4 regions of the Bradyrhizobium algeriense genome follow, and region 4 is predicted to be linked to each of the others. Evidence: predicted binding sites of a transcription regulator. Region 4 holds the regulator's gene; each other region holds the start of a gene.
What was found. Region 4 encodes PhoB, which activates phosphate uptake and scavenging genes when phosphate is short. Its sites were predicted from a motif close to TGTCATNNANCTGTCAT; they were not measured.
Positions count from the first base shown of each region.

Region 1: a site for PhoB is predicted at 1,467-1,483, ahead of V1286_RS27825 (esterase-like activity of phytase family protein). Genes of this name have one in related genera too.
Region 2: a site for PhoB is predicted at 4,121-4,137, ahead of V1286_RS12800 (DUF47 domain-containing protein). Genes of this name have one in related genera too.
Region 3: a site for PhoB is predicted at 5,934-5,950, ahead of V1286_RS35260 (alkaline phosphatase). Genes of this name have one in related genera too.

Region 1 is NZ_JAZHRV010000001.1:5,775,232-5,783,222, forward strand. Features, by position in the region: gene V1286_RS27815 (FecCD family ABC transporter permease) at 1-520, shown strand, start outside; gene V1286_RS27820 (heme ABC transporter ATP-binding protein) at 517-1,317, shown strand; gene V1286_RS27825 (esterase-like activity of phytase family protein) at 1,531-2,883, shown strand; gene V1286_RS27830 (mucoidy inhibitor MuiA family protein) at 2,967-4,652, opposite strand; gene serA (phosphoglycerate dehydrogenase) at 4,831-6,420, opposite strand; gene V1286_RS27840 (phosphoserine transaminase) at 6,609-7,781, opposite strand; gene V1286_RS27845 (hypothetical protein) at 7,861-7,991, opposite strand, start outside.
Region 2 is NZ_JAZHRV010000001.1:2,608,940-2,616,930, reverse strand. Features, by position in the region: gene V1286_RS12820 (enoyl-CoA hydratase-related protein) at 1-30, opposite strand, end outside; gene V1286_RS12815 (peptide chain release factor 3) at 327-1,946, opposite strand; gene sugE (quaternary ammonium compound efflux SMR transporter SugE) at 2,102-2,425, shown strand; gene V1286_RS12805 (inorganic phosphate transporter) at 2,417-3,421, opposite strand; gene V1286_RS12800 (DUF47 domain-containing protein) at 3,436-4,080, opposite strand; gene V1286_RS12795 (branched-chain amino acid ABC transporter permease) at 4,222-5,190, opposite strand; gene V1286_RS12790 (branched-chain amino acid ABC transporter permease) at 5,192-6,079, opposite strand; gene V1286_RS12785 (ABC transporter substrate-binding protein) at 6,169-7,389, opposite strand; gene V1286_RS12780 (ABC transporter ATP-binding protein) at 7,429-7,991, opposite strand, start outside.
Region 3 is NZ_JAZHRV010000001.1:7,333,931-7,341,921, forward strand. Features, by position in the region: gene V1286_RS35230 (SDR family oxidoreductase) at 1-573, shown strand, start outside; gene V1286_RS35235 (invasion associated locus B family protein) at 742-1,398, shown strand; gene rlmN (dual-specificity RNA methyltransferase RlmN) at 1,599-2,816, shown strand; gene V1286_RS35245 (hypothetical protein) at 2,935-3,426, shown strand; gene V1286_RS35250 (phosphatase PAP2 family protein) at 3,520-4,281, shown strand; gene argG (argininosuccinate synthase) at 4,508-5,848, shown strand; gene V1286_RS35260 (alkaline phosphatase) at 6,038-7,798, shown strand; gene V1286_RS35265 (TetR/AcrR family transcriptional regulator) at 7,825-7,991, opposite strand, start outside.
Region 4 is NZ_JAZHRV010000001.1:7,756,562-7,764,552, reverse strand. Features, by position in the region: gene V1286_RS37205 (GcrA family cell cycle regulator) at 83-592, shown strand; gene V1286_RS37200 (LysR family transcriptional regulator) at 679-1,620, opposite strand; gene V1286_RS37195 (tripartite tricarboxylate transporter substrate-binding protein) at 1,710-2,729, shown strand; gene V1286_RS37190 (protocatechuate 3,4-dioxygenase) at 2,737-3,315, shown strand; gene phoB (phosphate regulon transcriptional regulator PhoB) at 3,329-4,030, opposite strand; gene phoU (phosphate signaling complex protein PhoU) at 4,042-4,758, opposite strand; gene pstB (phosphate ABC transporter ATP-binding protein PstB) at 4,770-5,591, opposite strand; gene pstA (phosphate ABC transporter permease PstA) at 5,588-6,433, opposite strand; gene pstC (phosphate ABC transporter permease subunit PstC) at 6,438-7,436, opposite strand; gene pstS (phosphate ABC transporter substrate-binding protein PstS) at 7,587-7,991, opposite strand, start outside.

The DNA of each region.
Region 1 (7,991 bases), 2.0 Mb from region 4:
CGTCGGGTTACTCGTGTTCATCGCCGACGATCGCCAGTTGCGCGACATCACGTTCTGGATGCTGGGCTCGCTGAGCGGCGCAACCTGGCCCAAGCTCGCCACGCTGGCGCCGGTGCTGGCACTCGCCTTGATCGCCTGCGTCTCGATCGCGCGCGGGCTCGATGTGCTGGTATTGGGCGAGGCCGAGGCGTTCCACAGCGGCGTCGATGTCGAGCGGCTGAAGCGGATTTCGATCGTGCTGGTATCGGCGATGACGGGCGTTGCGGTTTCGGTCTGCGGCGTCGTCGGCTTTGTCGGCATCGTGGTGCCGCATCTTTTGCGGCTGTTAATTGGCCCAGCGCACCGGCTGCTGCTGCCGGCCTCGATGCTATTCGGTGCGGTGCTGCTGGTGGGCGCCGATACGCTGGCGCGAACCATCGTGGCGCCCGCGGAAATGCCGATCGGCATCCTGACCGCGGCGATTGGCGCGCCGTTCTTCTTAGGGATGCTGCTCCGCCAGCGCGGGCTGGTTTCGCTATGACCGCCATCCTCGAAGCGCAATCGATCTCGATGGTGGTCGGCGGCGCCACGCTGGTCGACGGCATCGATCTGAAAATTGCAGCCGGCGAGATGGTCGCGATCGTTGGCCCCAACGGCGCCGGCAAATCGACCCTGCTGCGGATGCTGTCCGGCGATCTCCGCCCGACGCGCGGGCAGATCAAATTGAAGCAGCGCGACATCCATCTCTATCCGCCGCGACAGCTCGCTTATCACCGCGCGATGCTGTCGCAGCATGTCAACGTCACCTTCCCGTTCACGGTCGAGGAGATCGTCCATATGGGCGCAGGCGACACCGGCCGCGCCGCCGCGCAACGGCTGGTCGATGCCGCTCTCGACGAGGTCGGACTCGCGCATTTCAGTCACCGGCAATTGCCGACGCTTTCCGGCGGCGAGCAGCAACGCACGCATTTTGCCCGCGTTCTGGTGCAGCTCGCCTGCGGCGAACAACAGCACGGCCCCGGCCTGCTGCTGCTGGACGAACCGACCTCCAGCCTCGACATGCGCCACCAGATCGATCTGGTGGAGACGGCAAGAGGGCGCGCTCAGAATGGCACAGCCGTCATCGCCGTGCTGCACGACCTCAATCTGGCGATGCGTTTCGCCGACCGGATCGTGCTGCTGCATCGCGGCAAGCTCGCCGTCGACGGCGGCCGCACTGACGCGATCACGGCCGAGACCATCCGCCGGATTTTTGAGGTAGACGTCACGATCGACTACACCGATCAGGGCGTGCCGTTCCTGCTGCCGCAAACCATGCGGCCCGCAGGCCCGCCCTAGAGCCCGGTTCTGATTGAATCAGAACCGGCTCCAGGTTTTTGTTTTGACGCGTTTTCTTGACGCGAACCGGGGCCCACTTCGCTGGAAAGCGCTATGACGGCATAACGCCGCATGGCTTATCCAACGGCGTTACAGGTTCTTCACAGAACTGTCAGCCGACTGTAACAGCCGCTCCGCAAGACACAGCGCACCACCATTCACGGGAGATCCGCCATGCGCGTGTCATTGCTCTGCTCCGTCGCGTCGATATTTCTGGCCAGCGCTGCATTTGCGCAAGGCGAAGGCGAGTTTCCCGCCACGCTGAAGTGCCACGCCGTGCTGCCGGCGCAGAGCTTCATCGATGCGCCCACGGACGCGCCTGACGATCTCAAAACCGCCGGCAAATACACCACCGGCAAGCGCGTCGACACCGTCGGCAGCGTGATGGGCAAATCCTACGAGCGGCCGACCGGCGTATCGCTGCCGTTCAAGGGCCAGCCGCTGCAGGGCCATTCTGGCATCAAGGTGATGCCGGACGGTTCGTTCTGGGTGCTCACCGACAACGGCATGGGCTCGCGCTACAACTCGGCCGACTCGATGCTCTATCTCAACCGCCACAAGATCGACTGGGCGACCGGCAAGATCGAGCGGCAGGAAACCATCTTCCTGCACGATCCCGACAGGAAGGTGCCGTTCCGCATCCTGCATGAGGACACCGCAAAACGTTATCTCACCGGCGCCGACTTCGACACCGAAGGCTTTCAGATCATCGGCGACACTTTCTGGATCGGCGACGAGTTCGGGCCGTATGTGCTGAAGGCCGACAGGATGGGCAAGATCCTGGCCGTGTTCGACACCATGGCTGACGGCAAGCCGGTGCGCTCGCCCGACCATTGGTCGGTGCAGTCGCCGGGCGCACCCGGCGCGAGCTACACCACGGTCAATCTGCGCCGCTCCAAGGGCTATGAAGGTTTTGCCGCGTCGAAGGACGGCAAGTTCCTCTACGGCCTGCTGGAAGGCCCGCTGTGGGATACCGAGAAGAAGGATTTTGAAAAGGTCGACGGCAAGGAAGCCTCGCGGATTCTCGAATTCGACGTTGCCGCCGGAAAATTTACCGGCCGCTACTGGCACTATGCGTTCGAGCAGAACGGCAACGCCATCGGCGACTTCAACATGATCGACGCGTCAAGCGGCCTGATCATCGAGCGCGACAACGGCGAAGGCACCGCGGACAAGGCCTGCCCGCAGGGTCAACGCGGCGAAAACTGTTTCCCCGATCTCGCCAAATTCAAGCGCGTCTACAAGGTAGAATTCTCCGACGCCAATGTCGGCAAGCCGGTGCGCAAGATCGCCTATATCGACCTGATGAAGATCAAGGATCCCGACAAGAAGGCGCGCAAGCCGCTCAACGACGGCGTCTTAACGTTCCCGTTCTTCACCATCGAGAATGTCGATCGCGTCGACGACACCCATATCATCGTCGGCAACGACAACAATTTGCCGTTCTCGTCGAGCCGCGATCCGAATAAGGCCGACGACAATGAGTTTGTGCTGTTGGAAGTGGGTGAGTTCCTGAAGGCGAAGTGACGCTGCCCCTTCTCCCTCTCCCCGTGAAGAACGGGGAGAGGGAGAAGTCCGTGGCGAGCACTGCCGCATAAGCACAGAGCGCCCTACCCCGCCGGCACCATCACCACGCCCTTGTCCTTCGGCCAGCGTATCCGCCAGGCGAAGTTGATGTCCCTGACCTCGCCCGCCTTCGCCTCAAAAGCCCATTCCAGCACACCGCGCCTGTCGCGGATGTTGCTCGCAGTCGGCGCTGTCGTCGACGGCAACATCTCGACCACGATGTCCTCGTTCTCGCTGACCGGCAACTGATCCTCGATCGCGATCCGGATCGGGAAATCATGCCCGTTGCGCACATTGGTCTTGAACGCGCGTTCATCGGTCTTCGACGTCGTCACGATCAAGCCGGCCGAGCCCTCGTTGCGTTTGACGACGGTGCGCTCGATCTTGATCTTGTCGTCGGCGCCGAACCCGAGCCGAACGGTTTCGTCCTTGCTGGCGGCGGCCATCAGCCCGCGGCCGACGAAGACACCGTCGCGATAGATCGAAACCCGGCCGGGCAGCAATGGCGCGTCCTCGGTCTGCTTGAAACTTGCTTCCAGGAACGCGGTCGGATCCAGCACCGGCGCCGCGCGCACGGCGAGATCGGGCGCGATGGTCGCGGTGGAGACGCGCAGGCTCTTGGCGCCTTCGCTGGCGCCGAGGCTGACGCGACCGGGAATCTTGAACACCACCTGGAAGCCGCTGACGTCAGCCGCGGCCTGTTGCTCGGCCGCCTTCTCCATCACCGGCTCCTCGGCTTTCCCCCCGCTAGCGCGGAACTGCCTCGACCTCTCCGGAGCTGGCGCAGCCAAGTTCATCGCAGTATCCGATACGGAGCCCGCGGCCATCGGGCGCGGTACTTGCGGGTATTGAACGACGAGCGACTTCAGGTCGGGCACGTTGCCGCCGCGCGCGGTGCGCACGGTCGAGACGCTGAGCGCGACATTGGACCAATCCTCGCCGGTGTTTTGGGTGATTTCGGCGCGGCGCACCAGTTCGAGCGCAGGCTTGCGGTCCTTGGCGCCGGTGTCGAGACGGGCGTCGTAGAGCGGCGTCCAGCGCGCGTTGCGCACGGCATAAGTCACGCGCAGCGTCGCTTTCGTCGCGGCGGCTGCCGCGAGCTCGATCCGGACTTCCAGTCTGCTCGGCGGCTTCTGCGCCCGGTCCTGCTCGAGACGCGCGATTTCGCGGTCGAGCTCGCGCTGCTTGCGCCCGGCGTCGCGGATCGCGGCGTCGGCGCTGGCGATTTCATCGCCGACCGCGGCAAAGGCCGCGCGCCATTCGGAAATCGGCCGCGCCTCACCCTTGTCGCCGATGCCGGTCGGAGAGGTATCCGCAAATCGCTCGGCGAATTTGCGCCGCGCGGTCGCGGCATCGATCGCGCCTTGCAAGTTGGCGCGCTCGTCCTTCAGCGCCTCGATGCGCTTGTCGAGTTCGGGCAGGTTGACCGGCGGCGCCGCGCGCGGCGGTTTTGCGTCGATCGCGCCGATCGTGAGTTTTGCGCCGGCTTCGCCCTCGACCCTGAGCGATGACGGATCCAGCGCGAGCGGAAAATCCTTGAGAACGGCGAAATTCTCGCCCGCCGGCAGATCGAGCGAGATAATCCGCGTGACGCTGGCGCCATCGGGATAGACGGTGACGGCATCCACCGCCGAACTGGCGGCCAACTCAGCCGCCCGCACCTCGCCCGCGCCGAGCGCCGTGAGCAAGACGAGGCTCGTCGTAGAAAAAACGTTCGCAATCAACCGCATGGATACCCTCCTGAACCGTTCGCCGGATGGCGACGCGCAACAACGCCCACCACTCCCGGTCATGAGACGCAGCGAGGGAGAAACTGGTTCGATTGAGATTTCCATGTGGCTTCGCCGCGGCGGGACCGCGGCGAAGGATAAGCAATCCCCTCTCCGAAGGGAAAAGAGCGATGCGCGGTTAGAACACCAGCGCCTTGGCCTGCTTCACCTGGGGCAAGGCTTGCACCTTGCTCAGCACGTCCGCCGGGACCGGCCCGTCGATCTCGACCAGCGCGATTGCGTCGCCGCCCTGCTTGGTGCGGCCGAGGTGGAAGGTGGCGATGTTGATCTGGGCCGCCCCAAGCAGGCCAGCAAAGCTGCCGATGAAGCCGGGCTTATCCTCGTTGGTGACATAGATCATCGACTTGCCGAACTCGGCATCGACCCGGATGCCCTTGATGTCGACCAGCCGCGGCTTGCCGTCGTGATAGACGGTGCCGGACACCGAGCGTTCCTGCCGCTCGGTGGTGACAGTCACCGTGATCAGGCTTTCGTAATCGCTCTGCGCCGCGCGCACGATCTCGTCCACCACCATGCCACGCTCCTTCGCGACGACCGGCGCGGAGACCACGTTGACGTCGCCCAGCATCGGCCGCAGCAGGCCCGACAGCACCGCCGAGGTGATCGCCTTGATCTTCATCTCGGCGACATGTCCCTCATAGGTGATCTGGACTTTCAAAATTCCGCTCTCGGTGAGCTGGCCCGCGAACGAGCCGAGCTTTTCGGCGAGCTCGATGAACGGTTTCAGCTTCGGCGCTTCTTCGGCCGTGATCGAGGGGAAGTTCACCGCGTTCGAGATCGCGCCGGTCAAGAGATAATCCGACATCTGCTCGGCAACCTGCAGCGCCACGTTCTCCTGCGCTTCCGTGGTGGAAGCGCCGAGATGCGGCGTGCAGATCACGTGGGGATGGCCGAACAACACGTTCTTGGTGGCGGGCTCCTCGACGAACACGTCGAAGGCGGCGCCTGCGACATGCCTGGAATTCAGCGCGTCGAGCAGCGCCTGCTCGTCGACCAGGCCGCCGCGCGCGCAGTTGATGATGCGCACGCCCTTCTTCATCTTGGCGATCGCCGCCGCGTCGATGATGTTCCTGGTCTTCTCGGTCAGCGGCGTGTGCAGCGTGATGAAATCGGCGCGCTTGAGCAGTTCGTCGAGCTCGACCTTCTCGACGCCAATGTCCTTGGCGCGCTCCGGCGACAGGAACGGGTCGAACGCGATCACCTTCATGCGCAGGCCAAGCGCGCGGTCGGCGGCGATCGTGCCGATATTGCCGCAGCCGATCACGCCCAGCGTCTTGCCGGTGATCTCGACGCCCATGAAGCGGTTCTTCTCCCACTTGCCGGCCTGGGTGGAGGCGTCGGCTTGAGGGATTTCACGCGCCAGCGCCAGCATCAGCGTGATGGCGTGTTCAGCCGTTGTGATCGAATTGCCGAACGGCGTGTTCATCACGATGATGCCCTTGGCGGTCGCCGCCGGTATCTCGACATTGTCGACGCCGATGCCGGCGCGGCCGATCACCTTCAGCTTCTTTGCTTTCTCGATGATCTTGGCGGTCGCTTTCGTCGCGGAGCGGATCGCAAGGCCGTCGTAGTCGCCGATGATCTCGGCGAGCTTGTCCTTGTCCTTGCCGAGATTGGGCTGGAAGTCGACCTCGACGCCGCGGTCTTTGAAGATCTGCACGGCAGCGGGAGACAGCGCGTCGGAAATGAGAACTTTGGGTTTGGACATTGGTGTAATCCTTCACACCCTCCCCTGGAGGGGGAGGGTCGGCGCGAAGCGCCGGGGTGGGGTGAAACTGTCGCTGCGAACTCTGCGTGCGTCGGGTGTGGAGAGATCACCCCACCCCGACGCACCCTTGTGCGTCGACCCACGAGCGAGCTTTGCTCGTCTCGGCCCCCTCAAGGGGAGGGTGACGATCACGCCGCCTTCGGCAGCGCAGCCTTGGTCTCGGCGAACGCCCAGTCGATCCACTGCGTCAGCAGCGCGACGTCTGAGGCTTCCACGGTGGCGCCGCACCAGATCCGCAGGCCCGCCGGCGCATCGCGGTAATAGGCGAAGTCGTAACCGGCGGCTTCCTTCTCCACCAGCGCGACCAGCTTCTTGGAAAACTCCGCCTGCGCGTCCGCGTTGAGCGAGGTGATCGCAGGATCCGTGAACTTCAGGCACACCGAGGTGTTAGAGCGGATCGCAGAATCCTTCGCCAGGAAATCGATCCACGGCGTCTTCGCCTTCCAGTCGGCCAGCACCTTGGTGTTGGCGTCGGCGCGCGCGATCAGCGCCTTGAGGCCGCCGATCGATTTCGCCCAGTTCAGCGCATCGAGATAATCCTCGACGCACAGCATCGATGGCGTGTTGATGGTTTCGCCCTCGAAGATGCCCTGGTTGAGTTTGCCGCCCTTGGTCAGGCGGAAAATCTTCGGTAGCGGCCAGGCCGGCTTGTAGGTCTCGAGCCGCTCCACCGCGCGTGGCGAAAGGATCAGCATGCCGTGCGCGGCCTCGCCGCCCAGCGCCTTCTGCCAGGAGAACGTCACCACATCGAGCTTTGCGAAATCGAGCGGCTGCGCGAAAGCAGCCGACGTCGCGTCGCAGATCGTGAGGCCTTCGCGGGTCGCGCTGATCCAGTCGGCGTTGGGCACGCGCACGCCGGACGTCGTGCCATTCCAGGTGAAGACGATGTCGGACGCCGGATCGGCCTTGGAAAGATCGGGAAGATCGCCATAGCCGGCATGCAGCTTGGTGACGTCCTTCAGCTTCAATTCCTTGACGATGTCGCTGACCCAGCCTTCGCCGAAGGATTCCCAGGCGATGGTGGTGACGGGCCGCGCGCCGAGCAGCGACCACAGCGCCATTTCGACCGCGCCGGTATCGGACGCCGGCACGATGCCGATCTTGTAATCGGCCGGCACTTCAAGCACTTCGCGTGTCAGTTCGATCGCGAGCTTGAGTTTTGCCTTGCCGACCTTCGCGCGATGCGAGCGGCCGAGGGCTGCGTCCTTGAGATTTTGGGGGTTCCAGCCGGGGCGCTTGGCGCAAGGGCCGGAGGAAAAATGCGGCACGTTGGGCCGCGAAGCGGGCTTCGCTACGGTCATCATCTATCCTTCCAGATAGTAAGCCTCCCGTTGGGGGGAGGTGTCCCGCCGCGGTCATTAAGGGAATCGCGCCCGATCGTCAAGGAAGTTCGGGAGCTTCATGCCCGATTGATGGATGCTCGTCCGAGACTGGAGCCGGCTCCTGCTGCAGGAGTTCTGCGGCATCGGTGATCAGCTTGTCGGCCTCCCGCCGGCTCGAGACCTTCAGAA
Region 2 (7,991 bases), 5.1 Mb from region 4:
GGAACGGAAATAGGTCGCGAGATCAGTCATGGCTTGTTGCCTCCCTGTTTCCATAAGCATCCAGTGGATACTTTTACGGATGCCGATCCGGCGCAAGGGGTTTCACGCTCGCTAACGGTGCATGCAGGCATCCACTGGATGCATGAGCGGGATAGGCCGAGGCGAAACCCCACCCGTCATCGCCTGCCCTGTGCACAATTGCGCACTGGGGCGGGCGATCCAGTATTCCAGAGACCATAGTGATTTTACCGAGAAGCCGCGGCGTACTGGGTCCCCCGCTTTCGCGGAGGACGACAGCGGAGGTTGGCGCGAAAGGCGAGCCCGTCTTACGCTTTCTTCTTCACGTCCTTGACGTTGGAGAAGGTAATCCCCTCGGCCCGTTCGCGGGTATAGCCGAGATAGAATTCGTTCTTGGCCATGAACACGGGGTCGCCATCGACGTCATCGGCGATGCCGGAGCCGTTGGCGGCGATGAAGGCGTCGAGTTTCTTGCGGTCGTCGGATGAGACCCAGCGCGCGAGCTGGAACTCCGAGACCTCGAATTCCACCGGCAGCGAATATTCCGCGTCGAGCCGCGCTTTCAGTACGTCGAGCTGCAGCGGCCCGACGACACCGACCAGCGCCGGTGCGCCGTCGCGCGGCCGGAACACCTGCACCACGCCCTCTTCCGACATCTGCTGCAGCGCTTCTTTCAGCTTCTTCGCCTTCATCGCATCCGTCAGCCGCACGCGGCGGACGATTTCCGGCGCAAAACTGGGAACGCCGACGAAGGTGATGTCTTCGCCTTCGGTCAGCGTATCGCCGATCCTTAAAGTGCCGTGATTGGGAATGCCGACAACGTCGCCGGCAAACGCCTCATCAGCCACCGAACGGTCCTGGGCGAAGAAGAATTGCGGGCTGGACAGGCTCATGTTCTTGCCGGTGCGCACCAGCTTCGCCTTCATGCCGCGGCTGAGCTTGCCAGAGCAAAGCCGCGCGAACGCGATGCGGTCGCGGTGGTTCGGATCCATGTTGGCCTGGATCTTGAACACGAAGGCGCTCATGCGCGGCTCGGCCGCCTCGACCTTGCGCAGGTTCGAATCCTGCGCGCGCGGCGCAGGCGCAAACTTGCCGAGACCTTCCAGCAGGTCGCCAACGCCGAAATTGCGCAGCGCGCTGCCGAAATAGACCGGCGTCAGGTGGCCTTCGCGAAATGCCTCAAGTTCGAACGGCTTGCAGGCTTCGGATACCAGCGCGAGCTCATCCTTGATCTCGGCGACGTCGAGATTGGCGTTGCGGCCGGCGAGATCGGCGATGTCGATCTGCTCGGTCGCGCCGGTTTTGGCACCGCCGCCTTCGAGCAGGCGCACGCCGCCATTGACGACGTCGTAGGTGCCGAGGAAATCGCGGCCGCGGCCGACCGGCCAGGTCATTGGCGTGGTATCGAGCGCCAGCGTCTTTTCGATCTCGTCCAGAAGTTCGAACGTATCGCGGCTCTCACGGTCCATCTTGTTGATGAAGGTGATGATCGGAATGTCGCGCAGCCGGCACACCTCGAACAGCTTTCGCGTCCGCGCCTCGATGCCCTTGGCGGCGTCGATCACCATGACGGCGGAATCGACCGCGGTCAGCGTCCGGTAGGTGTCTTCGGAAAAGTCCTCGTGGCCCGGCGTGTCCAGCAGGTTGAACACCAAGCCTTCGAACTCGAACGTCATCACCGACGTCACGACCGAGATGCCGCGCTCGCGCTCGATCTTCATCCAGTCGGAACGGGTATTGCGCCGCTCGCCCTTGGCCTTGACCTGTCCCGCCAGATTGATGGCGCCGCCGAACAGCAGGAGCTTTTCGGTCAGCGTGGTCTTGCCGGCGTCCGGGTGGGAGATGATCGCAAACGTACGGCGGCGCGCCACTTCATCTGACAGTGGCGAGCGGGACGGCGATTCGGCTGAAACGGCAATGTCGGACATGAGGCTCGAGCGTTTGGCAGGGAAAACCGGGCTAATCAAGCCTCATTTGGTGGTTGCAGAGGCCGAGGGCCAGTCCCATATCGGCAGCGGAAGGACGGCCTTCCAATTTCACAGCTCATCCGCGGGGACGGCCCTGCCTGGTTCGGAGGGTCGTGATGGCCTGGATCGTGTTGTTCGTCGCCGGCCTCATGGAAATAGGCTGGGCGATCGGCCTCAAATATACCGAAGGTTTCACACGGCTCATTCCGTCCGTCCTGACGCTCGCATGCATGGCAGGCAGCATCCTCCTGCTCGGCCTTGCCCTGAAATCACTGCCGATCGGAACCGCCTATGCGGTATGGACCGGCATCGGCGCGGTCGGAACGGCAATCCTGGGCATCGCACTGTTCGGCGAGCCTGCCACCGCCGCCCGCCTCGCCTGCATCGCGCTGATCGTGGCCGGCATCGTCGGGCTCAAACTCGTCACCGGATCAGCGTAGCAACAGCACCGCCCAATAGGTCAGCGCCGCCACGATTCCGGAAGCCGGAATGGTGATCACCCAGGCATAGACGATCGAACTCGCCACGTTCCAACGCACCGCCGAAACCCGCCGTGCCGCGCCGACGCCGACGATCGAGCCGGTAATGGTGTGGGTCGTGGATACGGGAACCCCGAGAAAGGTCGCCATGAACAGGGTCGCCGCCCCGCCGGTTTCGGCGCAAAAACCCTGCATCGGCGTCAGCTTCGTAATCCGCAGCCCCATGGTGCGGACGATCCGCCAGCCTCCCATCAGGGTGCCGAGGCCCATGGCCGCCTGGCAGGAAATCACGACCCAGAACGGGATGTTAAAGTCCGCGCCGAGATGACCCTGCGAATAGAGCAGCACCGCGATGATACCCATGGTCTTTTGCGCGTCGTTGCCGCCATGGCCGAGCGAATAGAGCGACGCCGAGACGAATTGCAGGATGCGGAAGGCGCGGTCGACCGCAAACGGCGTCGAGCGCACCGATAGCCAGGACACGATCGCGACCAGCACCAGCGCCAGCAGGAACCCGACCAGTGGCGACAGCACGATCGCCAGCAGCGTTTTCGACAGACCGGTCCAGACCGCCGCCGAAATTCCGGCTTTTGCGACCCCCGCGCCGACCAGCCCGCCGATCAGCGCGTGTGAACTGGACGAGGGAATTCCGAGCGCCCAGGTAATCAGGTTCCAGACGATGGCGCCTACAAGTGCCGCGAATATCACGGTGGCATCGACGATATCAGGTTCGATGATGCCGGTGCCGATCGTATTGGCGACGTGGAGCCCGAACACCAGGAAGGCGATGAAATTGAAGAAGGCGGCCCAGAGCACCGCATATTGCGGGCGCAGCACGCGGGTCGATACGATCGTTGCGATCGAATTGGCGGCGTCGTGCAAGCCGTTGAGGAAGTCGAACAGCAGCGCGACCGCGATCAGGAAGACCAGAACCGGAAGAGCGAGGGTGGCATCCACGTGATGGCCCTGCCCTATACCTGTTCGATCACGATGGAGTTGATCTCATTGGCGACGTCGTCGAAGCGGTCGGATACTTTCTCAAGATGCTTGTAGATCTCGGCGCCCACGATGAAATCCATCGAGTTGCCGCTGCGATGCTTGAGAAACAGTTCCTTCAATCCAATATCGTGGAGATCGTCGATGCGGCCCTCCAGCTTTCCGATTTCCTCGGTAATGGCGGTGAGCATCGCGACGTTGTTGCCGATCGACTGCATCAGCGGCAGCGCGCGACCGACCAGATTGGCGCACTCGACCAGCAGCGTCCCGATCTCGCGCATCGGCGGCTCGAACGTGCGGACCTCGAACAGCACCACCGCCTTCGCGGTCTGCTGCATCTGATCGATCGCATCGTCCATCGCCGTGATCAGGTTCTTGATGTCGCCGCGGTCGAACGGGGTAATGAAAGTGCGCCGGACCGCCGTCAGCACCTCGCGGGTAATGCCGTCGGCGTCATTTTCGAACTGGTTGACGCGCTGGCAGAACACCGGTGTTTCGTCGCCGCCGCGCAGCATGTCCTGAAGCGCCAGCGCGCCCTGCACGACCGTCTGGCCGTGGCGGGCAAACAGTTCAAAAAACCGCTCCTCCTTGGGCAAAAAGGCACGAAACCAGCGCAGCATGGGCATTTTTCCGTCTTCAGAAACGGCCGCCCGGGCGGCCTGTCACAAAACTGTCATAGACCATTCGAGGGAAAAGCGCGCCACGAGGCGACCCGGCAACCGGGTCATCCACTGCTTTGTGAGGCGCCAAAACCGGCCGTTTTACAGGGATCGGCGGAAATAATGCGCGATCTCGCCGATCACGCCGCGGCGGAAGGTCAGCACGCAGGCGACGAAGATGACGCCCTGGATCACCGTCACCCACTGCCCGAACCCGGCCAGATATTGCTGCATGGCGATGATGACGAAGGCGCCGACGACCGGCCCAAAAATGGTGCCGAGGCCGCCGACCAGCGTCATCAGCACGATTTCACCCGACATCGTCCAGTGCACGTCGGTGAGCGAGGCGTTCTGCGCCACGAACACCTTCAGCGAACCGGCAAAGCCCGCAATGGTCCCGGAAAGGATGAAGGCGAGCAGCTTGTATTGGTCGGTCTTGTAGCCCAGCGAGATCGCGCGCGGCTCGTTCTCGCGGATCGCCTTCAGCACCTCGCCGAACGGCGAGTTGATGGTGCGGTAGATCAGGAGGAAGCCACCGAGGAAACCGGCCAGCACGACGTAGTAAAGCACCGTGGGCTTGGCGAGATTGAATATCCCGAACAGATAGCCCTGCGGAATGCCCTGGATGCCGTCTTCGCCATGGGTGAACGGCGCCTGCAGGTAGATGAAGTAAAGGAGCTGCGACAGCGCGAGCGTGATCATCGAGAAGTAGATGCCCTGCCGGCGGATCGAGATGAAGCCGGTCACGACCGAAAGCGCGGCAGCGCCGGCGACGCCGACCAGAATTCCGATTTCCGGCGTCACACCCCAGACCTTGAGCGCATGCGCCGTGCAGTAGCCCGCAGTTCCCAGAAACATCGCGTGGCCAAATGACAGCAGGCCGCCATAGCCAATCAACAGGTTGAACGCGCAGGCGAGCAGCGCGAAGCACAGGGCCTGCATCACGAAGAACGGATAGATGCCGGTCAGCGGCACCAGCCCCAGCAGCACCGCCATCGCCGCGAATACCATCATCTCGTCGCGCATCGCGCGCGGCGTTACCGGCAGTGTGTCGTCAGTCAATGCGCTCATGTCAGGCCGCCCGTCCGGTCAGTCCCGCAGGCTTCACCAGCAACACCAGCACCATCAGGACGAACACCACGGTGTTGGAAGCCTCGGGATAAAAATACTTGGTCAATCCTTCGATCACGCCGAGTGCAAATCCGGTGATGATCGATCCCATGATCGATCCCATGCCGCCGATCACCACCACCGCGAACACGACGATGATCAGGTCGGCGCCCATCAGCGGCCGCACCTGGTTGATCGGCGCCGACAGCACGCCGGCGAGCGCGGCCAGGCCGACGCCGAGCCCGTAGGTCAGCGTGATCATCCTGGGCACGTTGATGCCGAACGCCCGCACCAGGGTCGGATTTTCGGTCGCAGCGCGCAGATTGGCGCCAAGCCGCGTCTTTTCGATCAGGTACCAGGTAGCGATGCAGACGACGAGCGAGAAAATGACCACCCAGCCACGATAGACCGGCAGGAACATGAAGCCGAGATTCATGCCGCCCTGCAGACCGCGCCATTCGCCGATCTGCGGGTAATCGGGAATCGCGTAGGGCAGCCCGGATGAGCCGAAATAGTTCTGGAACACGCCCTGCACGATCAGCGCGATGCCGAAGGTCAGCAACAGGCCATAGAGGTGGTCGAGGCCGGCCAGCCATTGCAGCATGGTCCGCTCCAGGATCATGCCGAAGATGCCGACCACGATGGGAGCGATCAACAGCGCCCACCAATATCCGATGCCGGTCAGATGCAGGAGGAAATATGCGCAGAACGCGCCCATCATGTAGAGCGCGCCATGGGCGAAATTGATGATGTTGAGCATGCCGAAGATCACGGCGAGCCCGAGACTGAGCAGCGCGTAGAACGATCCGTTGATCAATCCCACCAAAAGCTGGGCGTATAGAGCTTGCATCGGTTTCGCACTCAATCTCGTTTAAGACGCGGAATCGCGCAGGGACGCGAGAGGAAGCCCGCCGGCACGGCGCCGGCGGGCTGTCGTTGTTACTTCTTTACCAGCGGACAAACGCTTTCCGAAAGCGGCCGGAAGGCCTGGTCTGCCGGGGTCGTTCCGACCAGCTTGTAATAGTCCCACGGTCCCTTGGATTCGGAAGGCTTCTTGACCTCGAACAGGTAGGCCGGATGAAGCTTGCGGCCGTCGGCGCGGATCGTGCCCTTCCCGAACAGCGGGTCGTCGGTCGGCGCCTCTTTCATTTTCGCCACCACCTTGGCGCCGTCATGCGGATTGCCACCCATCGCATCGATCGTCTTGAAATAGTGGATCAGGCCAGAATACACGCCAGCCTGCACCATGGACGGCATCGCCTTGTTCTTCATGCGCTCGGAGAAGCGCTTGGAAAACGCACGGGTGCCGTCGTTCAAATCCCAGTAGAAGGTTTCCGTGAAGTTCAGGCCCTGCGCCACCTTGAGGCCGAGCGAGTGAACGTCATTGATGAACAGCAGCAATCCCGCGAGCTTCTGGCCGCCCGCGACGATGCCGAACTCCGCGGCCTGCTTGATGGTGTTGGTGGTGTCACCGCCGGCGTTCGCCATGCCGACGATCTTGGCCTTGGAAGCCTGTGCCTGCAGCAGGAACGAGGAGAAATCCGACGAATTCAGGGGATGCCTGACGGTGCCGATAACCTTGCCGCCCGACTTGACCACGACTGCGGCAGTGTCGCGTTCCAGCGCGTGGCCGAACGCGTAATCCGCGGTCAGGAAGTACCAGGTGTCGCCGCCGGCTTTCACCAGCGCCTGTCCGGTGCTGTTGGCGAGCATGTAGGTGTCGTAGACCCAGTGAATTGTGTTCGGCGAGCACTGGGCATTGGTGAGGTCCGACGTCGCCGCGCCGGTATTGATCATGAGGGAGTTCTTTTCCTTCACCAGATTGTTGACCGCCAGCGCAACGCCGGAGTTCAACACGTCCACGAAAATATCGACCTTCTCGACGTCGATCCATTGGCGCGCGATGGTGGTGCCGATGTCGGGCTTGTTCTGGTGGTCGGCGGAGACGATGTCGATTTTCCAGCCCTTGCCCGCCAGTCCGGAATCCTCGACCGCCATCTGGGCGGCAAGCGTGGAGCCTGCGCCGCCGAGGTCGGAGTAAAGTCCGGAATTGTCGGTAAGCACGCCGATCTTGACGGTCTTGTCCTGCGCCATGGCGCCACCGCCTGCGGCAAGTGCGAGCGCGGTTCCGAGGAAGAGAGATGAAATGCGATGTTTCATAGTATCTCCATAAATCCAGAGTGCAGCGGGTAGTACTGATTAAACGCCGAGATAGGTGTGGAGCTTGTCCATGTTGGCCGACAGCTCCGAATTCGCAAAACCGTCGATGACCTTGCCGTGCTCGACGATGTAGTAGCGGTCGGCCACCGTCGAGGCGAAGCGGAAATTCTGCTCCACCAGCAGGATGGTGAAGCCTTCCGACTTCAGCCGCGCGATGGTGTGGCCGATCTGCTGGATGATGACGGGCGCGAGACCCTCGGTCGGCTCGTCCAGCATCAGGAAGCGCGCCCCGGTGCGCAGGATTCGCGCGATCGCGAGCATCTGCTGCTCGCCGCCCGAAAGCTTGGTGCCCTGGCTGTTGAGGCGCTCCTTCAGGTTCGGAAACAATTCGAAGATCTGGTCGAGCGACAGGCCGCCACCGCGCACGATCGGCGGCAGCAGCAGGTTTTCGCGCACGTCGAGGCTGGCGAAAATGCCCCGCTCCTCGGGACAGAACGCGATGCCCTGGCGTGCGATCCTGTCGGACGGGGCACGCGTGATGTCCTGACCGTTGAAACGGATCGAACCTGTACGCTTGCCGATAATTCCCATCACCGACTTCA
Region 3 (7,991 bases), 420 kb from region 4:
CTGGTCAATAATGCCGCCGCAACCTTCATCGCGCAGACCGAACATCTGTCGTCGCGGGCGGCGGATGCGATCCTGGCGCCGACACTGCACGGCACGATGTATTGCACGCTCGCCGCGGGCAGGCGCTGGATCGACGGCAAGCACAAAGGCGTCGTGCTGAGCATCCTCTCGACCTCGACGATCACCGGTCGCGCCTTCACGGTGCCGTCGGCGATGGCGAAATCCGCCGTGCTCGCGATGACCCGAAGCCTTGCGGTGGAGTGGGGACCCAAGGGTGTGCGCACGGTCGCGATCGCGCCCGGCGCGTTCCCGACGCCGGGCGCTTCGGGTCAACTCCGTCCCGAGGGCCGCGATGAAAGCTGGGCGCAACGCAATCCGCTCGGGCGCGCCGGCGAGCATGGCGAACTTGCCGATCTGGCGAGCTTTCTGATTTCCGACCAGGCCGGCTATATCAATGGCGAGATGGTCGTGCAGGATGGCGGCGCGCATTTGCGCAGTTCCGGCGCCGAGGATCTGCTGCAATGGACCGATGCACAGTGGCAGAAACAGCGCGAGCGCCGGCCGAAAGGCTGAACCCGAATCCCGCGCCTTGATTCCTCAAAGGGACCTGTTACGAAGGCGCGGCTGCGACGGTGAGCAACACTGTAACTGCCTTCCCAAAAAAGCATTTCCCGGCTATCCATCCCCGGCGACGCGATGCGCCCTCGGGCCATCTTCCAGTCACAATGATGAGGGAACCAGTTGTCCGTGTTGCGAATACTGACATTTCTGGTTGCGATTGCAGTGTTGTGTGGGGCGACATCCCTCGCGCAAGCACAGGGCGCTGCTTCGAAGGGCGCCAAGGAACCTGCAAAGGAAGCGGCCAAGCCTGCGCCAGCACCGGCGGCAAAGCCGACGACGGCCAAGCCTGCGAAGCCGGAACCAGCGGCGACCGCCGCTGTCGGCAATGCGGAGCCGACCTTGATCGGTCAGTACGGTACCTGGGGCGCCTACACGGCGACACCGAACGGCAGGAAGGTTTGCTTTGCGTTGGCGAAGCCATCGTCGTCCAAAACCAATCCGCCGAATCGTCCGCGTGATCCCGCCTACGCTTTCGTCTCGACGCGTCCGGCCGAAAAAGTCGTCAACGAAGTTTCGATCATGATCGGATACGCGCTGAAGCCGGGCTCGGAATCCTCTCTCGAGGTCGGCGGCTCGGCCTATGCGATGTATACTCAGGGCGACGGGCTCTGGATCAAGAACGCCGCGGAGGAAGAGCAGATGGTCAACGCCATGCGCAAATCCGCCGAAGTCACCGTCAAGGGCGTTTCGGCCAAGGGCACCGAGACCACGGACGTCTTCTCGCTGAAGGGGCTGGCCCAGGCGCTCGACCGGCTGGCGCAGGACTGCAAGCGCTAGGCCGCTTTTAAGCCCAGAATGACGTTGTTTAGGGGGCCTAGAAGGCCTATTTGAGTGCTACCTCGTAGGGTGGCAAAGGCGCATCGCGCCGTGCCCACCGTCAACGCTTGCGGTGGGCACGGCGGAGTTCATCATCGGGCGCGCATTCGCGCGACCCGGTGGCTTTGCCCACCCTATGTATCTCAAGAACAGAAACACAAATGACCGTCGCTTCAATCGAGAGCAGTTCCTCGGCTCAGGCTCCCCTCGAGAAGGTTCCGCTCGAAACCTATGTGCCGCCGGCAAAACCTTCGCTGATCGGCCTGTCGCGCACCGAGATCGCCGATCGACTGGGCGAGATCGGCGTTGCGCCCCCGCAGCGCAAGATGCGCACCCAGCAGCTCTGGCACTGGATGTATGTCCGCGGCGCCAAGGCTTTCGACGAGATGACCAGCATTTCGAAGGAAATGCGTGCGCAGCTGGAGCAGCACTTTACCGTCGACCGCCCCGAAGTGGTGGCCGAGCAGGTTTCCAACGACGGCACCCGCAAATGGCTGTTGCGGCTGCCGAGCGGTGACGCGTTCCAGAAGGCGCATGAAGTCGAGTGCGTCTACATTCCCGAAACCGATCGCGGCACGCTCTGCGTTTCATCGCAGGTCGGCTGCACGCTGAATTGCTCGTTCTGCCACACCGGCACGCAGCGGCTGGTGCGCAATCTCACGGCCGGCGAGATCGTCGGCCAGATCATGGTGGCGCGCGACCGCCTCAACGACTGGGCCGATCGCGAGACCCCGACCGGCAGCCGCCTCGTCACCAACGTCGTCATGATGGGGATGGGCGAACCGCTCTACAATTTCGACGCGGTGCGCGATGCGCTCTTGATCGTTGCCGACAATGAAGGCATCGGCATTTCCCGTCGCCGCATCACGCTGTCGACCTCGGGCGTGGTGCCGAACATCATCCGCACCGGCGACGAGATCGGCGTCATGCTGGCGATTTCGCTCCACGCTGTGCGTGACGAGTTGCGCAATGAGCTGGTGCCGCTAAACCGCAAATATCCGATTGCCGAATTATTGCAGGCCTGCCGCGACTATCCGGGCTCGTCGAATGCGCGGCGCATCACCTTCGAATATGTGATGCTCAAGGGCGTCAACGATTCCATGGATGACGCCAAGCTGCTGGTGAAATTGCTCAAGGGCATTCCGGCGAAAATCAACCTGATTCCGTTCAACCCGTGGCCGGGCACGAAGTATGAGTGCTCGGACTGGGAACAGATCGAAAAATTCTCCGAATATATTTTTAACGCCGGCTACTCCTCGCCGGTGCGCACGCCGCGCGGCCGCGACATTCTCGCCGCCTGCGGCCAGTTGAAATCGGAGACCGAAAAACTGTCCGCGCGCGAGCGCCAGGCGCTGCGCGCCATGGCGATGACGGATTGAGGATGGTCGATCACCGCATGTCATTCGTCATTGCGAGCGAAGCGAAGCAATCCATCTCTCCGCTTGCCGAGCGATGGATTGCTTCGTCGCTGTCGCTCCTCGCAATGACGGTGAGAGCATGACGCTGATCGGCCGCCTCTTCGTCATCCTGTTCGCCTTCCTCGCCGCCTGCTTCGTGGCGGGGATGATCGTGGTCGGTGCGGTGCTGTATCCAGAGTTCAGCGATCTCGGCGGCGCGCCGATCGATCAGAGCGCCATCAATGTCGTGCTCGGCTTCGGCTTCATCTTTCTCTCCGGCTTCGCGCTGCTGCCGGCGCTGATCGTGATTCTGATCACCGAGGCCTTCTATATCCGCAGCGTGCTCGCTTATGCGGTCGGCGGCGCGATCGTGGGCGCGGCCTGCTATCTCGGCCTCATTCCGTTCGATCCGGAGACGCTGAAATTCGATGGCATCGTGCGCCGTCACCTCGAAATCATGACCGGCGCGGGCATCGTCGCCGGCCTGATCTACTGGATGATCGCGGGCCGATCTGCCGGAGCCTGGCGCGAACCGAGGCCTCCCTTGCGGCCACCGCCGCCATTGCCGTCGCAGTCCCGGCCGCAGGCGTGATCTCTGGTCTCTTCTTCCCTTCTCCCACAAGGGGAGAAGGGAAGATGAGCTTCTGCCTTTTCATCACCAACCGCCTCGGCTAAACCCCGCGCCATGAACCGGACCGGACTTGTAATCGCGTTGGGCCTATCGCTCGTCATCGGACTGCTGTTCGGGATTTTCCCCGAACTCGACCTGAAGCTGGCGGCATTGTTCTTCGATCCCGCAAGCACATCATTTCCACTGAAACAGAGCGGTCTTGCCGCGTTCGCGCGCGACGGCGCGATGTGGATTGCCTGGGCGCTGGCGCTGCCTGCGCTGATTGCCATCGTGGGAAAGCTGCTGCGGCCGGACCGGCCGATGCTGGTTCCGGGACGCGCGGCGGTGTTTCTGCTGGTCACGATCCTGCTCTCCGCCGTCGTGCTGACCAATCTCACCTTCAAGAGCTATTGGGGGCGGCCGCGGCCCGTGATGGTGACGGAGTTCAACGGGCCCTGGCAATTCGTGCCATGGTGGGATCCGCGCGGCGAGTGCGGGCGTAACTGCTCGTTCTTCTCCGGCGAGGGCGCCACCGCGTTCTGGGCCTATGCGCCCGCGGCGCTGACCCCGCCGCCGTGGCGGCCTCTGGCCTATGTGGCGGCGACCGTGTTCGGGGTCGTAACCTCTGTGCTGCGAATGGCCTTCGGCGGGCATTTCTTTACCGACGTCGCTGCCGCCGGCCTTGTCAGCTTCTTCGTGATCTGGCTGGCCTATGCCTGGATTTTCCGCTGGCCATCGACCCGGCTGACGGATGAGCAAATCGAGGCCGCGCTGGCGCGTTGGGGCTGGCCCGGCTACCGGCTGTTGCAGCGCTGGCGCGGGCGCGAGGCGGGGTAATCCGATCCGAGCCGCCAAGGGCTATTAAAAAGAGCCATTAAACGCGTGCCCACCAGCGCGAAATTTGTTATTCGCGCCCTCAAGCCGCTAGAGCTTAGCGGTTCTGATTGGATCAGAACCGAAGCTCTAGATTCTTGTTTTGACGCGTTTTCTTCACGCAAACCGGTATCCACTTCGCTTGAAAACGCTATAACGGCATCCGCCATTTCGACCGATTGGAAGCTCGATGAGTACGATTCTGAAAAGCCTGCCCAAAGGGGAAAAAGTCGGCATCGCTTTCTCGGGCGGTCTCGACACCAGCGCGGCGCTGCTCTGGATGAAGCAAAAGGGCGCGCGCGTCTTTGCCTATACCGCCAATCTCGGCCAGCCCGACGAGGCCGATTACGACGAGATTCCGCGCAAGGCGCTGGAGTTCGGCGGCGAAAAAGCCCGCCTGGTGGATTGCCGCACCCAACTGGTCCACGAAGGTATCGCCGCGATCCAGTCCGGCGCCTTCCACGTCTCGACCGGCGGCATCGCCTACTTCAACACCACGCCGCTCGGCCGCGCCGTGACCGGCACGATGCTGGTTGCGGCCATGAAGGAGGACGGCGTCAACATCTGGGGCGATGGCTCCACCTACAAGGGCAACGATATCGAGCGGTTCTACCGTTACGGCCTGCTGACCAATCCGAGCTTGCGGATCTACAAGCCCTGGCTCGACCAGCTGTTTATCGACGAACTGGGCGGCCGCGCGGAAATGTCTGAATTCATGACCGCCAACGGATTCGCCTACAAGATGAGCGCCGAAAAGGCCTACTCGACCGACAGCAATCTGCTCGGCGCGACCCACGAGGCCAAGGATCTCGAGCACCTCGACAGCGGCATCAAGATCGTCAATCCGATCATGGGCGTGCCGTTCTGGCGCGACGACTGTGCCGTCCGGGCCGAAAAGGTCGCCGTGCGTTTCGAAGAGGGCCAGCCGGTCGCGCTGAACGGCCAGACCTTCGCTGATCCCGTCGCGCTGTTCCTTGAGGCCAACGCCATCGGCGGCCGGCATGGCCTTGGCATGAGCGACCAGATCGAGAACCGCATCATCGAGGCCAAGAGCCGCGGCATCTACGAAGCCCCCGGCATGGCGCTGCTTCACATCGCCTATGAACGCCTGGTCACGGGCATCCACAACGAAGACACCATCGAGCAATACCGGATCAGCGGCATGCGCCTTGGCCGGCTGCTCTATCAGGGACGGTGGTTCGATTCCCAGGCCCTGATGCTGCGCGAAACCGCCCAGCGCTGGGTGGCGCGCGCCGTCACCGGCGAGGTGACGCTCGAGCTGCGCCGTGGCAACGACTACTCGATCCTCAACACCGAGAGCCCCAACCTGACCTATCAGCCGGAGCGGCTGAGCATGGAGAAGGTGGAGGATGCCGCGTTCACGCCGGCGGACCGCATCGGCCAACTGACCATGCGCAACCTCGACATTGCCGATACCCGCGCCAAGCTGGATCTCTACGGCAAGATAGGCTTGCTATCGAGCCCGGAAGGCTCCGACATCTTCAAGCTTGAGAGCGACAAGGGCGACTAGGGCTGAATCGGGCGGGAGTATCCTTAATTTTTCTGGATCATGCCGCGGGGCTTTGATTCCTCCCGGCCCGGCTGCCGACTCCCTGTGTTATGGAAGCGTCATTTTGCGCGGCTAGGCTCGCCGCGCCGCGCGCATGCGGCGTCTAATCTCGCCGTTCGCTGCGCCATCAACGATCGCGGGGCATCGATCATGATCAAGCCAATTGCCGCAACCGCCGCTGCCATCCTGTTGTCGGCGTCGCCGACAGTAGCTCAAACGATCTATCCGATCGACCGCGCCGAAATCCTCGCCGGTGCCCATTTCGATTTCAAGGTCGAGTTTCCCGATCGCGTCGACCCGGCAAAACTGAAAGTGACGGTCAACGGGGCGGAATATTCCGCCGCGTTCGGCCAGAGCGGAAGCTTCGTCGATCGCGAAGATGGCAAGGACCAGTCGGCGCTGATCCTGCGCAATGTCGCATTGCCGAAACCCGGCAGCGTCACGGTTGAGGTCAGCGACGGTACGCGCAGCCGCAGCGTCGTGTGGACGGTTTATGATACCGGTCCGCGCAAGGCGAAGAACGTGATCCTGTTCATCGGCGATGGATTGTCGCCCGCCCACCGTGTCGCCGCGCGCATCCTCTCCAAAGGGATTGCGGAGGGTAAGAGTCGCGGCAAGCTTGCCATCGACGACATGCCGCACATGGCGCTGGTGGCGACCGCGGGCTCGGATTCGATCATCACCGATTCAGCGAACGCCGCCAGCGCCTACGCCACCGGCCACAAGACCGCCGTCAACGCGATGGGCGTCTACGCCGATCGGACCGCAAGCGCGTTCGACGATCCCAGTGTCGAAACCATAACAAGCGTGGCGAAGCGGCGGCTTGGCCTGGCGATCGGCATCGTCACCAACACCGAAGTCGAGGACGCTACGCCAGCGGCGATGGTGGCGCATACCCGACGCCGTGCCGCTTATGACGAGATCGTCAAGCAATATTTCGCCGCCAAGCCGGATGTCCTGATGGGCGGCGGCAGCGCGAACTTCATGCCGAAGGCTGCGGCTGGTTCCAAACGCAAGGACGACATCGACTACATCGCCCGCTTTCGCGACGCCGGTTATCAGGTGGCGATGACGAAGTCCGAGATGGACGCGTCGGCGGCGAAATCGGACACGCGCCAATTGCTCGGGCTGTTTGCGACCGGCAATATGGATGGCGCACTGGACCGCAAGTTTCTCAAAGGCGGCGGGGTCAAGAAGTTTCCCGATCAGCCCGACCTGACCGAACAGGTGCAGGCGGCGCTGAACGTACTTTCAAGGAACGAGGCCGGCTTCTTCCTGATGGTGGAGTCCGGGATGATCGACAAATACGCGCATCTCCTCGACATGGAGCGCGCCGTCTACGACACGATCATGCTCGACAACGCGGTTCGCCAGACGCGCGACTGGGCGCGCGGGCGCGGCGACGACACGCTGATCCTGGTGCTGGCGGACCACAATCATCCGAACAGCCTGGTCGGAACCATCAATGACGACATGAGCACGACGCCCAACGTGCCGCTGCGCGAGCGCGTCGGCACTTACGACAAAGCCGGATTCCCCAACTATCCGGCTCCCGATGCCGAGGGCTATCCGTCACGCGTCGATGTCAGCCGGCGGCTCGCGATCTTCTCGGCGAGCCTTCCGGACCATTACGAAACCTTCCGTCCGAAGCTCGACAATCCCAACGAGCCAAGCGTCAAGGGTGATGCACCGGGTACCTTCAAGATCAACGAGAAGTACAAGGATGTCGCGGGGGCCGTGCTGCGCCTCGGCAATCTGCCGGCGATGATGGGCGCCAGCGTGCATTCGGGAGAGGACGTGATCCTGACGGCGACCGGCCCCGGCAGCGACCGGGTCCATGGCTCGATGGACAACACCGATGTATTCCGCATCATGGCGGACGCGCTCGGCCTCGCAGCCGCGGGCAAGTAGAGCAAGATGGCTCTGCTTCGGTCGCGTCAGGAAAGCGATGGCGGCGCAAACATCAGTTTGACGCAGCTTCGAAAGATCAGGATCTGCCGTTCTAGACGGCTCGGATCGTTCAGCGTCTTCGACATGATGATGGCGCCGTCGACGATGCAGGACAGCATGTCGGCGACGTCGTCCAGATCGACCGGTTCTCTCG
Region 4 (7,991 bases):
TCTGACCGCAGGGATTTTAGAGACGAATGACGTCGCCAGCGCTGCCCCTGATTGGCCGGCGCGATGCGAAGGGAAGAATACGATGACGGTATTGACCTGGTCCGACGATCGCGTCGAGCAGCTGAAAAAGCTCTGGGAAGCCGGATTATCGGCCAGCCAGATCGCCGCGGAACTCGGAAATGTGACGCGAAACGCAGTGATCGGCAAAGTGCACCGGCTGGGCTTGTCCGGCCGCGCCAAGAGCCCCTCCTCGGCCGCCCCGCGGCAGCGCAAGGCGCGTCCGGCCCAGCAGATGATGCGGGTGTCGCGCCCGGTCTCGCGCGGCAACACCGCGCTGGCGCATGCCTTCGAGGTCGAGATGGAGCCCGATCCGATCGCCGTCGACAATGTGGTGCCTATGAGCCAGCGGCTGTCGCTGCTCGAACTGAACGAAGCCACCTGCCACTGGCCGGTCGGCGATCCCTCAAGCCCGGAATTTTTCTTCTGCGGCGGCAAGGCACTCGCGGGCCTGCCCTATTGCGCGCATCACTCGCGCGTTGCGTATCAGCCGGCTGCCGACCGGCGCAGGCAGCAGCCGAAGCCGACGAGGTAGTTGCTATCGTCCCGGCCTTGAGCCGGGACCCATAACCACAGACGTTCGTGGTCAGGTTTGGCTGGTGCGCCAGCCCGTTTCAACAATCAACGCCGCACGCGGACAAGCGATTTCGTGACTTCCCGCGTGCAATCGATAAACGACGCGACCGCAGGGCCAAGCGTTCGATTCTTCAAAAATACGATTTCGGCCGAAATCCGTGGGCCCGCCGATTTTAACGGCAAAACCCTCAAAGCGGCTTGATGCGCGCTTAATGCCGCGACGGACATGGGAAGAATTCCTACAAATTCTCCGCTCGCAATAAGCGACACGGTGAGCTGAATAGCTATCGTTTTGACCAACGGCTTCGGTGGCGAAAAGCCATTCGCTCGAAATACCTCGCCAACGAGCGCGCCTGGCGCGCTGTCATAGGGTGGCAGGACCCAATTGCCCTTAATGATGTCCGTGAGGTCAATTCGGCGCTTTCGCGCCAATTCACTTTGCGCCCCCACAACGAAGACAAAGGGTTCATCGAACAGGACTTCGGAATGGAAGTCCTCGTGCTGTCCCGTGGCTCTCGTAATCAGCAGATCAATTTTGCGCTCGCGCAGTTCCTGAATTTGATGTCCACCCGGATTGGTCAGCTTCACGTCAAGCTGAACGCCGGGATGTGCCTTGGAAAATTCCCGCACGATAGCCGGCACCAGGCTGTGCAGAATGATGTCGGTGCATCCCACCCTCACCTCGCCCGAGTTTGGATCGGACAAATGTTGGAGCGAGCGAAGGCCTTGTTGCATCTCGTCGAAGACATTGATGCCGCATCGAAGCAACACCTCGCCATAGGCCGTGAGTTCGGCGCCCTGCGAGCCTCGATCGAACAATCGCACGCCGAGCGTGCCTTCAATTTCGGATATCGCCTTGGAGACGGCAGGATGTGAAATTCTGAGCCTGGCAGCCGCCTTCGCCATGCTGCCGGTGTCGGCAACCGCCATCACAATATGAAGGTCCCGCAACTTGATGCGGCGGCCAATTCGATCCGACCAGTCCATTCGGGCTTAACCCAGCGGTTACAGGGATGCCGCAATTTTCGGTCTACCAGATAATGCCCCGGTCGACCAGAGTTGGCGGCGGTTCGATGATGACCGACCGGACAAATTCGCTGGAGAAGGACGATCACATGATCACGAAGCGAAGATTCGTATCGATGGCGTGCGCGGGCGGCCTCGCCGCCATTGTCCCCGACGCGATCCGCATGGCGAGCGCCCAGACAGCTTCGCGGATGCTGGTGGGGTTCGGTGCGGGGGGCGCGATCGACGTGATTGCGAGGAGGCTCGTTGAGGGAATGAAGGATCAATCACTTTCATTCATCGTCGACAATCGTCCCGGCGCCGGCGGGCGTCTGGCGCTCGGCGCGCTGAAAAGCGGCCCGGCCGATGGCACGGCGATGATCCTGACGCCCGCCTCCAGCTTCGCCGTATTTCCCCACGTCTACAAGTCGCTGGGCTATGATGCGTTCAAGGATTTCGCTCCCGTCACCACAGTCTGCTCCTTTCCATTTCTGATCACCATCGGTCCGATGGTGCCTGCCGACGTCAGGACGCTGGCCGATTTCGTGAAATGGTGCGCGGCTAATCCCAAGCAAGCCACCTACGGTACGGCGGCGGCCGGGTCGATGCTGCACTTCACCGGCGTGAGCCTGGCCAAAGCGGGCAGGTTCGAATTCGTGCATCTGCCCTATGGCGGCCCCGGCGGCATTCAGGATCTGATCGGCGGTCAAATCGCCGCTACGATCTATCCAATCGGCACTGCACTGCCGCATGTGCAATCCGGCGCCATAAGGGCACTGGCGACAACTGGATCGCAACGATCCCCGCTGCTTCTCGATGTGCCGACGGTTCGGGAGGCCGGATATTCCGCGCTCGAAGCCAACGAGTGGTTTGGCGTCTTCGTTCCGGCAAATACGCCTGCCGGAACGGTGAACCGCCTCAATGAGGCGATCCGCGCGGTGGTGAACACCGACGCCTTCAAAACGGCCTTGGCCAAGCTTTCCGTAGATCCCGCCGGCCAAACGCCGAAGGAATTTGCGCAACTGATCAAATCCGATTTCGACCGTTGGGCCCCAATTGTCCAGGCCTCCGGCTTTACGCCAGAAGATTGAGGGGGTCATGGACAACTCAACGGGCACGCGGCTGCACCGGACACCGGACCAGATTCTCGGTCCCTACTTCCCGACCGGGCAGACGCCGGCCTCACAGGCCGACCTGACCTCGGTCAAGGGTTTCGAGGGGTGTGCGCAGGGAGAAATCATCGAGGTCACAGGGAGGGTGCTCAATCTCGACGGCGAACCCGTTCGCGGGGTACCCGTCACGATCTGGCAGGCCAACAGCTTTGGCCGCTACGTGCATGCCAACGACCTAAATCCTGCGCCGCTCGATCCCCACTTTGTCGGTTGCGTCGGCATTCTATCTGATAGCGACGGCGTCTATCGGATCAAAACCGTCAAGCCTGGAGCTTATCCCGCAGGTCCAGATTGGATGCGCCCGCCTCATATCCACTTCGAAGTTCACGGCCGATTCGAGCGGCTGATCACCCAGATGTATTTTCCCGGCGAGCCGCTCAATGCCTGCGACAGGCTGCTCAACGCTGCGCTGCGTCCCGATCTGCTGATTGCAGAGCCACTTCCATCGGAAGATGGAGCAGACCATCGCGTTCTGAATTTCGATATCGTTCTTGCGCGGGGCTGACTTCGGTCGCGCCCTACTCCACCTTCGCAAACCTGTCATCCAGCGCATAACCCGCGCCGCGCACGGTGCGGATCGGGTCCTGTTCGCGGCCCGGGTTGAGCAGTTTGCGCAGGCGGCCGATATGGACGTCAACGGTGCGCTCGTCGATATAGATGTCGCGGCCCCAGACGCTGTCGAGCAACTGCTCGCGGCTGAAGACGCGGCCGGGATGCTCGAGAAAAAATTCCAGCAGGCGATACTCGGTCGGGCCGAGATCGATGGAGCGGCCCGAACGCGCGACGCGGCGTTTTTCGCGGTCGAGTTCGATGTCGCCATAGGTGAGCACGGTGGCGAGCCGCTCGGGACTTGCCCGCCGCAGCAGGCCCTTCACCCGCGCCAGCAGCTCCGGCACCGAGAACGGCTTGACGATGTAATCGTCGGCGCCGGTCGCCAGGCCCCGCACCCGCTCGCTCTCCTCGCCGCGTGCCGTGAGCATGATGATCGGCAATTGCTTGGTCTCCGGCCGGGCGCGCAGGCGGCGGCAGAGTTCGATGCCTGACAGCCCCGGCAGCATCCAGTCGAGCACGACGAGATCCGGCACGCGCTCCTTCAGCCGCGTATCGGCGTCGTCGCCGCGGGCGACGGTTTCGACGTCATAGCCTTCAGCATCGAGGTTGTAGCGCAACAGCGTGGTCAGCGCTTCCTCGTCCTCGACCACCATTATGCGCGCGCTCATTCTTGTATCCCTCAGCTATTCGGTATCGTGGTCGCAAACGTCGTCATGTCGCCCTTGGGGCGCTGGTCGAGCATCTGCTGTCCCTCGATCATGTAGAATACGGTTTCGGCGATGTTGGTGGCGTGGTCGCCGATCCGTTCGATGTTCTTGGCGCAGAACATCAAATGAATGCAGAACGAGATGTTGCGCGGATCCTCCATCATGTAGGTGAGGAGTTCGCGGAACAGCGAGGTGCAGATGGCGTCGACTTCCTCGTCGCCCTTCCAGACCGCCATAGCCGCCGGCAGGTCGTGCGCCGCATAGGCATCCAGCACCGACTTGACCTGCGACTGCACCAGATCGGTCATGTGCTCGAGGCCGCGGATCAGCTTCAGCGGCTGGAAATCGTTCTCCAGCGCGGCGACCCGCTTGCCCATGTTCTTGGCGAGGTCGCCGATCCGCTCCAGATCGGTAGCAACCCGCATGGCGCCGACGATTTCGCGCAGGTCGATCGCCATCGGCTGGCGCCGCGCGATGGTCAGCACCGCGCGTTCCTCGATTGCATGCTGCAGGCGGTCGATTTCAACGTCGGCAGCGACAACGCGCTTGCCGAGCGCGACGTCGCGGCGGATCAGCGCATCGACGGATTCGGTGATCATGCGCTCGACCAGGCCGCCCATCTCGGCGACCAGGCGGGTCAATTCCTGAAGATCGCTGTCAAATGCCTTGGCGGTGTGTTCAGAAGCCATGTGTTATCTCCTCAACCGAACCGGCCGGTGATGTAGTCCTGGGTGCGTCGATCGCTCGGCGAGGTAAAAATCCTGTTGGTGTCGTCGAACTCGATCAGCTCGCCGAGATACATGAAGGCGGTTTTGTCCGAGACGCGGGCCGCCTGCTGCATGTTATGGGTGACGATGGCGATGGTGTAATCCTCCGCCAGTTCCTGGATCAGTTCCTCGATCTTGGCGGTCGAGATCGGGTCTAGCGCCGAGCACGGCTCGTCGAACAAAATCACCTCGGGCCGCACCGCGACCGTGCGCGCGATGCAGAGCCGCTGCTGCTGGCCGCCGGACAGCGAGAGGCCCGAGGCGTTCAGCTTGTCCTTGACCTCGTTCCACAGCGCGCCGCCGCGCAGCGCCTTCTCGACCCGGCCATCCATCTCGGACTTGGAGATCTTCTCATAGAGGCGGATGCCGAAGGCGATGTTTTCGTAGATCGTCATCGGGAACGGCGTCGGCTTCTGGAACACCATGCCGACGCGGGCCCGCAGCAGATTGAGGTCGAGCTTGGGGTCGAGGATGTTGGTCTGGTCGAGCATCAATTGCCCGGTCGCCTTCTGGCCGGGATAGAGATCGTACATCCGGTTGAAGATCCGCAGCAGCGTGGACTTGCCGCAGCCGGACGGGCCGATGAAGGCGGTGACGCGGTGGGTGCCGAGCGTCAGGTTGATGTTCTTCAGCGCGTGATGGTCGCCATAGTAAAAGTTCAGGCCGCGGGCGGTCACCTTGGGCGCGGCCTCGGGCAGCGCCACCTGCGGAACGGGCCCGCTCGCGGAACTCACGGATACGGAGAGATCGGTCATTTGGATGTCCTCTCGGCGCCGAGAATGCGCGCGCCAATATTCAGGGCAAGTACGGTGAGCGTGATCAAGAGCGCCCCGCTCCAGGCGAGCTGTTTCCAGTAGACATAGGGGCTCTGCACGAAGTTGTTGATGGTGACCGGCAGGTTGGCCATCGTCTTGGTCATGTCCAGGCTGAAGAACTGGTTCGAAAGCGCGGTGAACAGCAGCGGCGCGGTTTCACCGGCGACGCGGGCGGTGGCGAGCAGCACGCCGGTGATCAGGCCTGAGCGGGCCGCACGATAGGCGATCCGCCGGATCACCAGCGAGCGCGGCAGGCCGAGCGCGGAGGCCGCCTCGCGCAGCGGATTGGGCACCAGCCCCAGCATGTCCTCGGTGGTGCGCACCACGACGGGGATCACGATCACGGCGAGCGCCAGACAGCCGGCAAAGGCCGAGAAGCCGCCCATCGGCACCACGATGGCGCCGTAGATGAACAGGCCGATAATGATCGACGGCGCGCTCAGCAGGATGTCGTTGATGAAGCGGATCACCGAGGTGAGCCTGTCGTGCTTGCCGTATTCGGCGAGGTACGTGCCGGCGAACAGGCCGAGCGGCGCGCCGATGCCGACCCCGATCACGGTCATCATGATCGAGCCGATGATGGCGTTGCGCAGGCCGCCATCGGTCGAACCCGGCGGCGGCGTATCCTGGGTGAAGACGGCAAGATTCAAGCCGGCAAGGCCGTTGTAGAACAGCGTGAACAGGATCAGCGCCAGCCAGGTCACGCCGAACAGCGCAGCTCCCAGGCACAGGAACTTGATGATGATATTGTTGCGGCGGCGGGATGCGTAAATCGGGTTCATGGTGCTAGTTCCCCGCCTTCTTTTCCAGCCGCATCAGCATCAGCCGCGCGGCTGCGAGCACGAAGAACGTCAGAACGAACAGCAAGAGACCAAGCAGGATCAGGCCGGATTGATGCAGCCCGTCGCTCTCGGCGAATTCGGACGCGATGGCGGCTGAGATCGTGGTGCCCGGCGCGAAGATCGAGGACTGGATCTTGAACGAATTGCCGATGATGAAGGTGACCGCCATCGTCTCGCCGAGCGCGCGGCCAAGCGCCAGCATGATGCCGCCGATCACGCCGACCCTTGTGTAGGGGATGACGACGTTGCGAACGACTTCCCAGGTGGTGCAGCCGACGCCATAGGCGGCTTCCTTCAGCACCGGCGGCACCGTCTTGAAGACGTCGACCGAGATCGCGGTGATGAAGGGCAGCACCATGATCGCAAGGATCAGCGCGGCGTTGAACAGGCTGAGATAGGACGGGGGACCGGCGAAGATCGTGCCCAGCACGGGGACGCCGTCGAACACGCTGATCATGAAGGGCTGGAAGGTGTTGGCCAGGAACGGGCCCAATATGAAGAAGCCCCACATGCCGTAGATGATCGAGGGAATGCCGGCGAGCAGCTCGACCGCAAGTCCAATGGGGCGGCGCAGCCAGATCGGGCAGATCTCGGTGAGGAAAATCGCGATGCCGAGGCCGACGGGAATGGCGATCATCATCGCGATCACGGAGGTGATCAGCGTGCCGTAGATCGGGCCGAGCGCGCCGAGAACAGGCGGATCGGCCGACGGCGCCCAGCGCTGCGTCCACAGGAAGGCTACGCCATATTCGCGGATGGCGGGCCAAGCGCCGACGATCAGCGAAATGATGATGCCGCCCAGGATGAGGAGAACCGAGATCGCGCAGGCGCGCGTGATCCAATAGAAGGTGACGTCGCCGAGCTTGAACGCGCTGAGAGCCCTTGCGCGATCATAAGGTCCGGCAGCCTCCATTGCGTCGCTATCAACCGCCATTTCTGCCACGCCCAATCCCCTTTACTATAGCCCAATGACCCGGACTTCGGTGCACGGCTTTTTCGGCTCGCGCATTGTTCTTGCCTCTCCTGTCCCGAGAGGGGTGCTCAACCCCGGACACCCCGGGTTGAGCGATCGTGTTGCGAGGCGCAGGCCCGATCAGCTCTTGATCTCGGCCGACCAGGTCTTTTCGATCAGCTTGACGACCGATTCCGGCATCGGGATGTAGTCGAGTTCTTCGGCCATCTTGGCGCCCCTCTCGAACGACCATTTGAAGAACTTGATGGCTTCCTGGGACGCTGCCTTGTCGGTTGCAGCCTTGTGCATCAGGATGAAGGTCGCTGCGGTGATCGGCCAGGAGGCTTCGCCGGGCTGGTCGGTAAGGATCACGTAGTAGCCGGGCGCCTTGGCCCAGTCGGCGTTGGAGGCGGCCGCCTGGAACGCTGCGATGGTCGGCTGCACGGTCTTGCCGGCCTTGTTGATCATCGCCGCATAGGTCAGCTTGTTCTGCTTGGCGTAGGCATATTCGACATAACCGATCGCGTTCTTGGTCTGGCCGACATT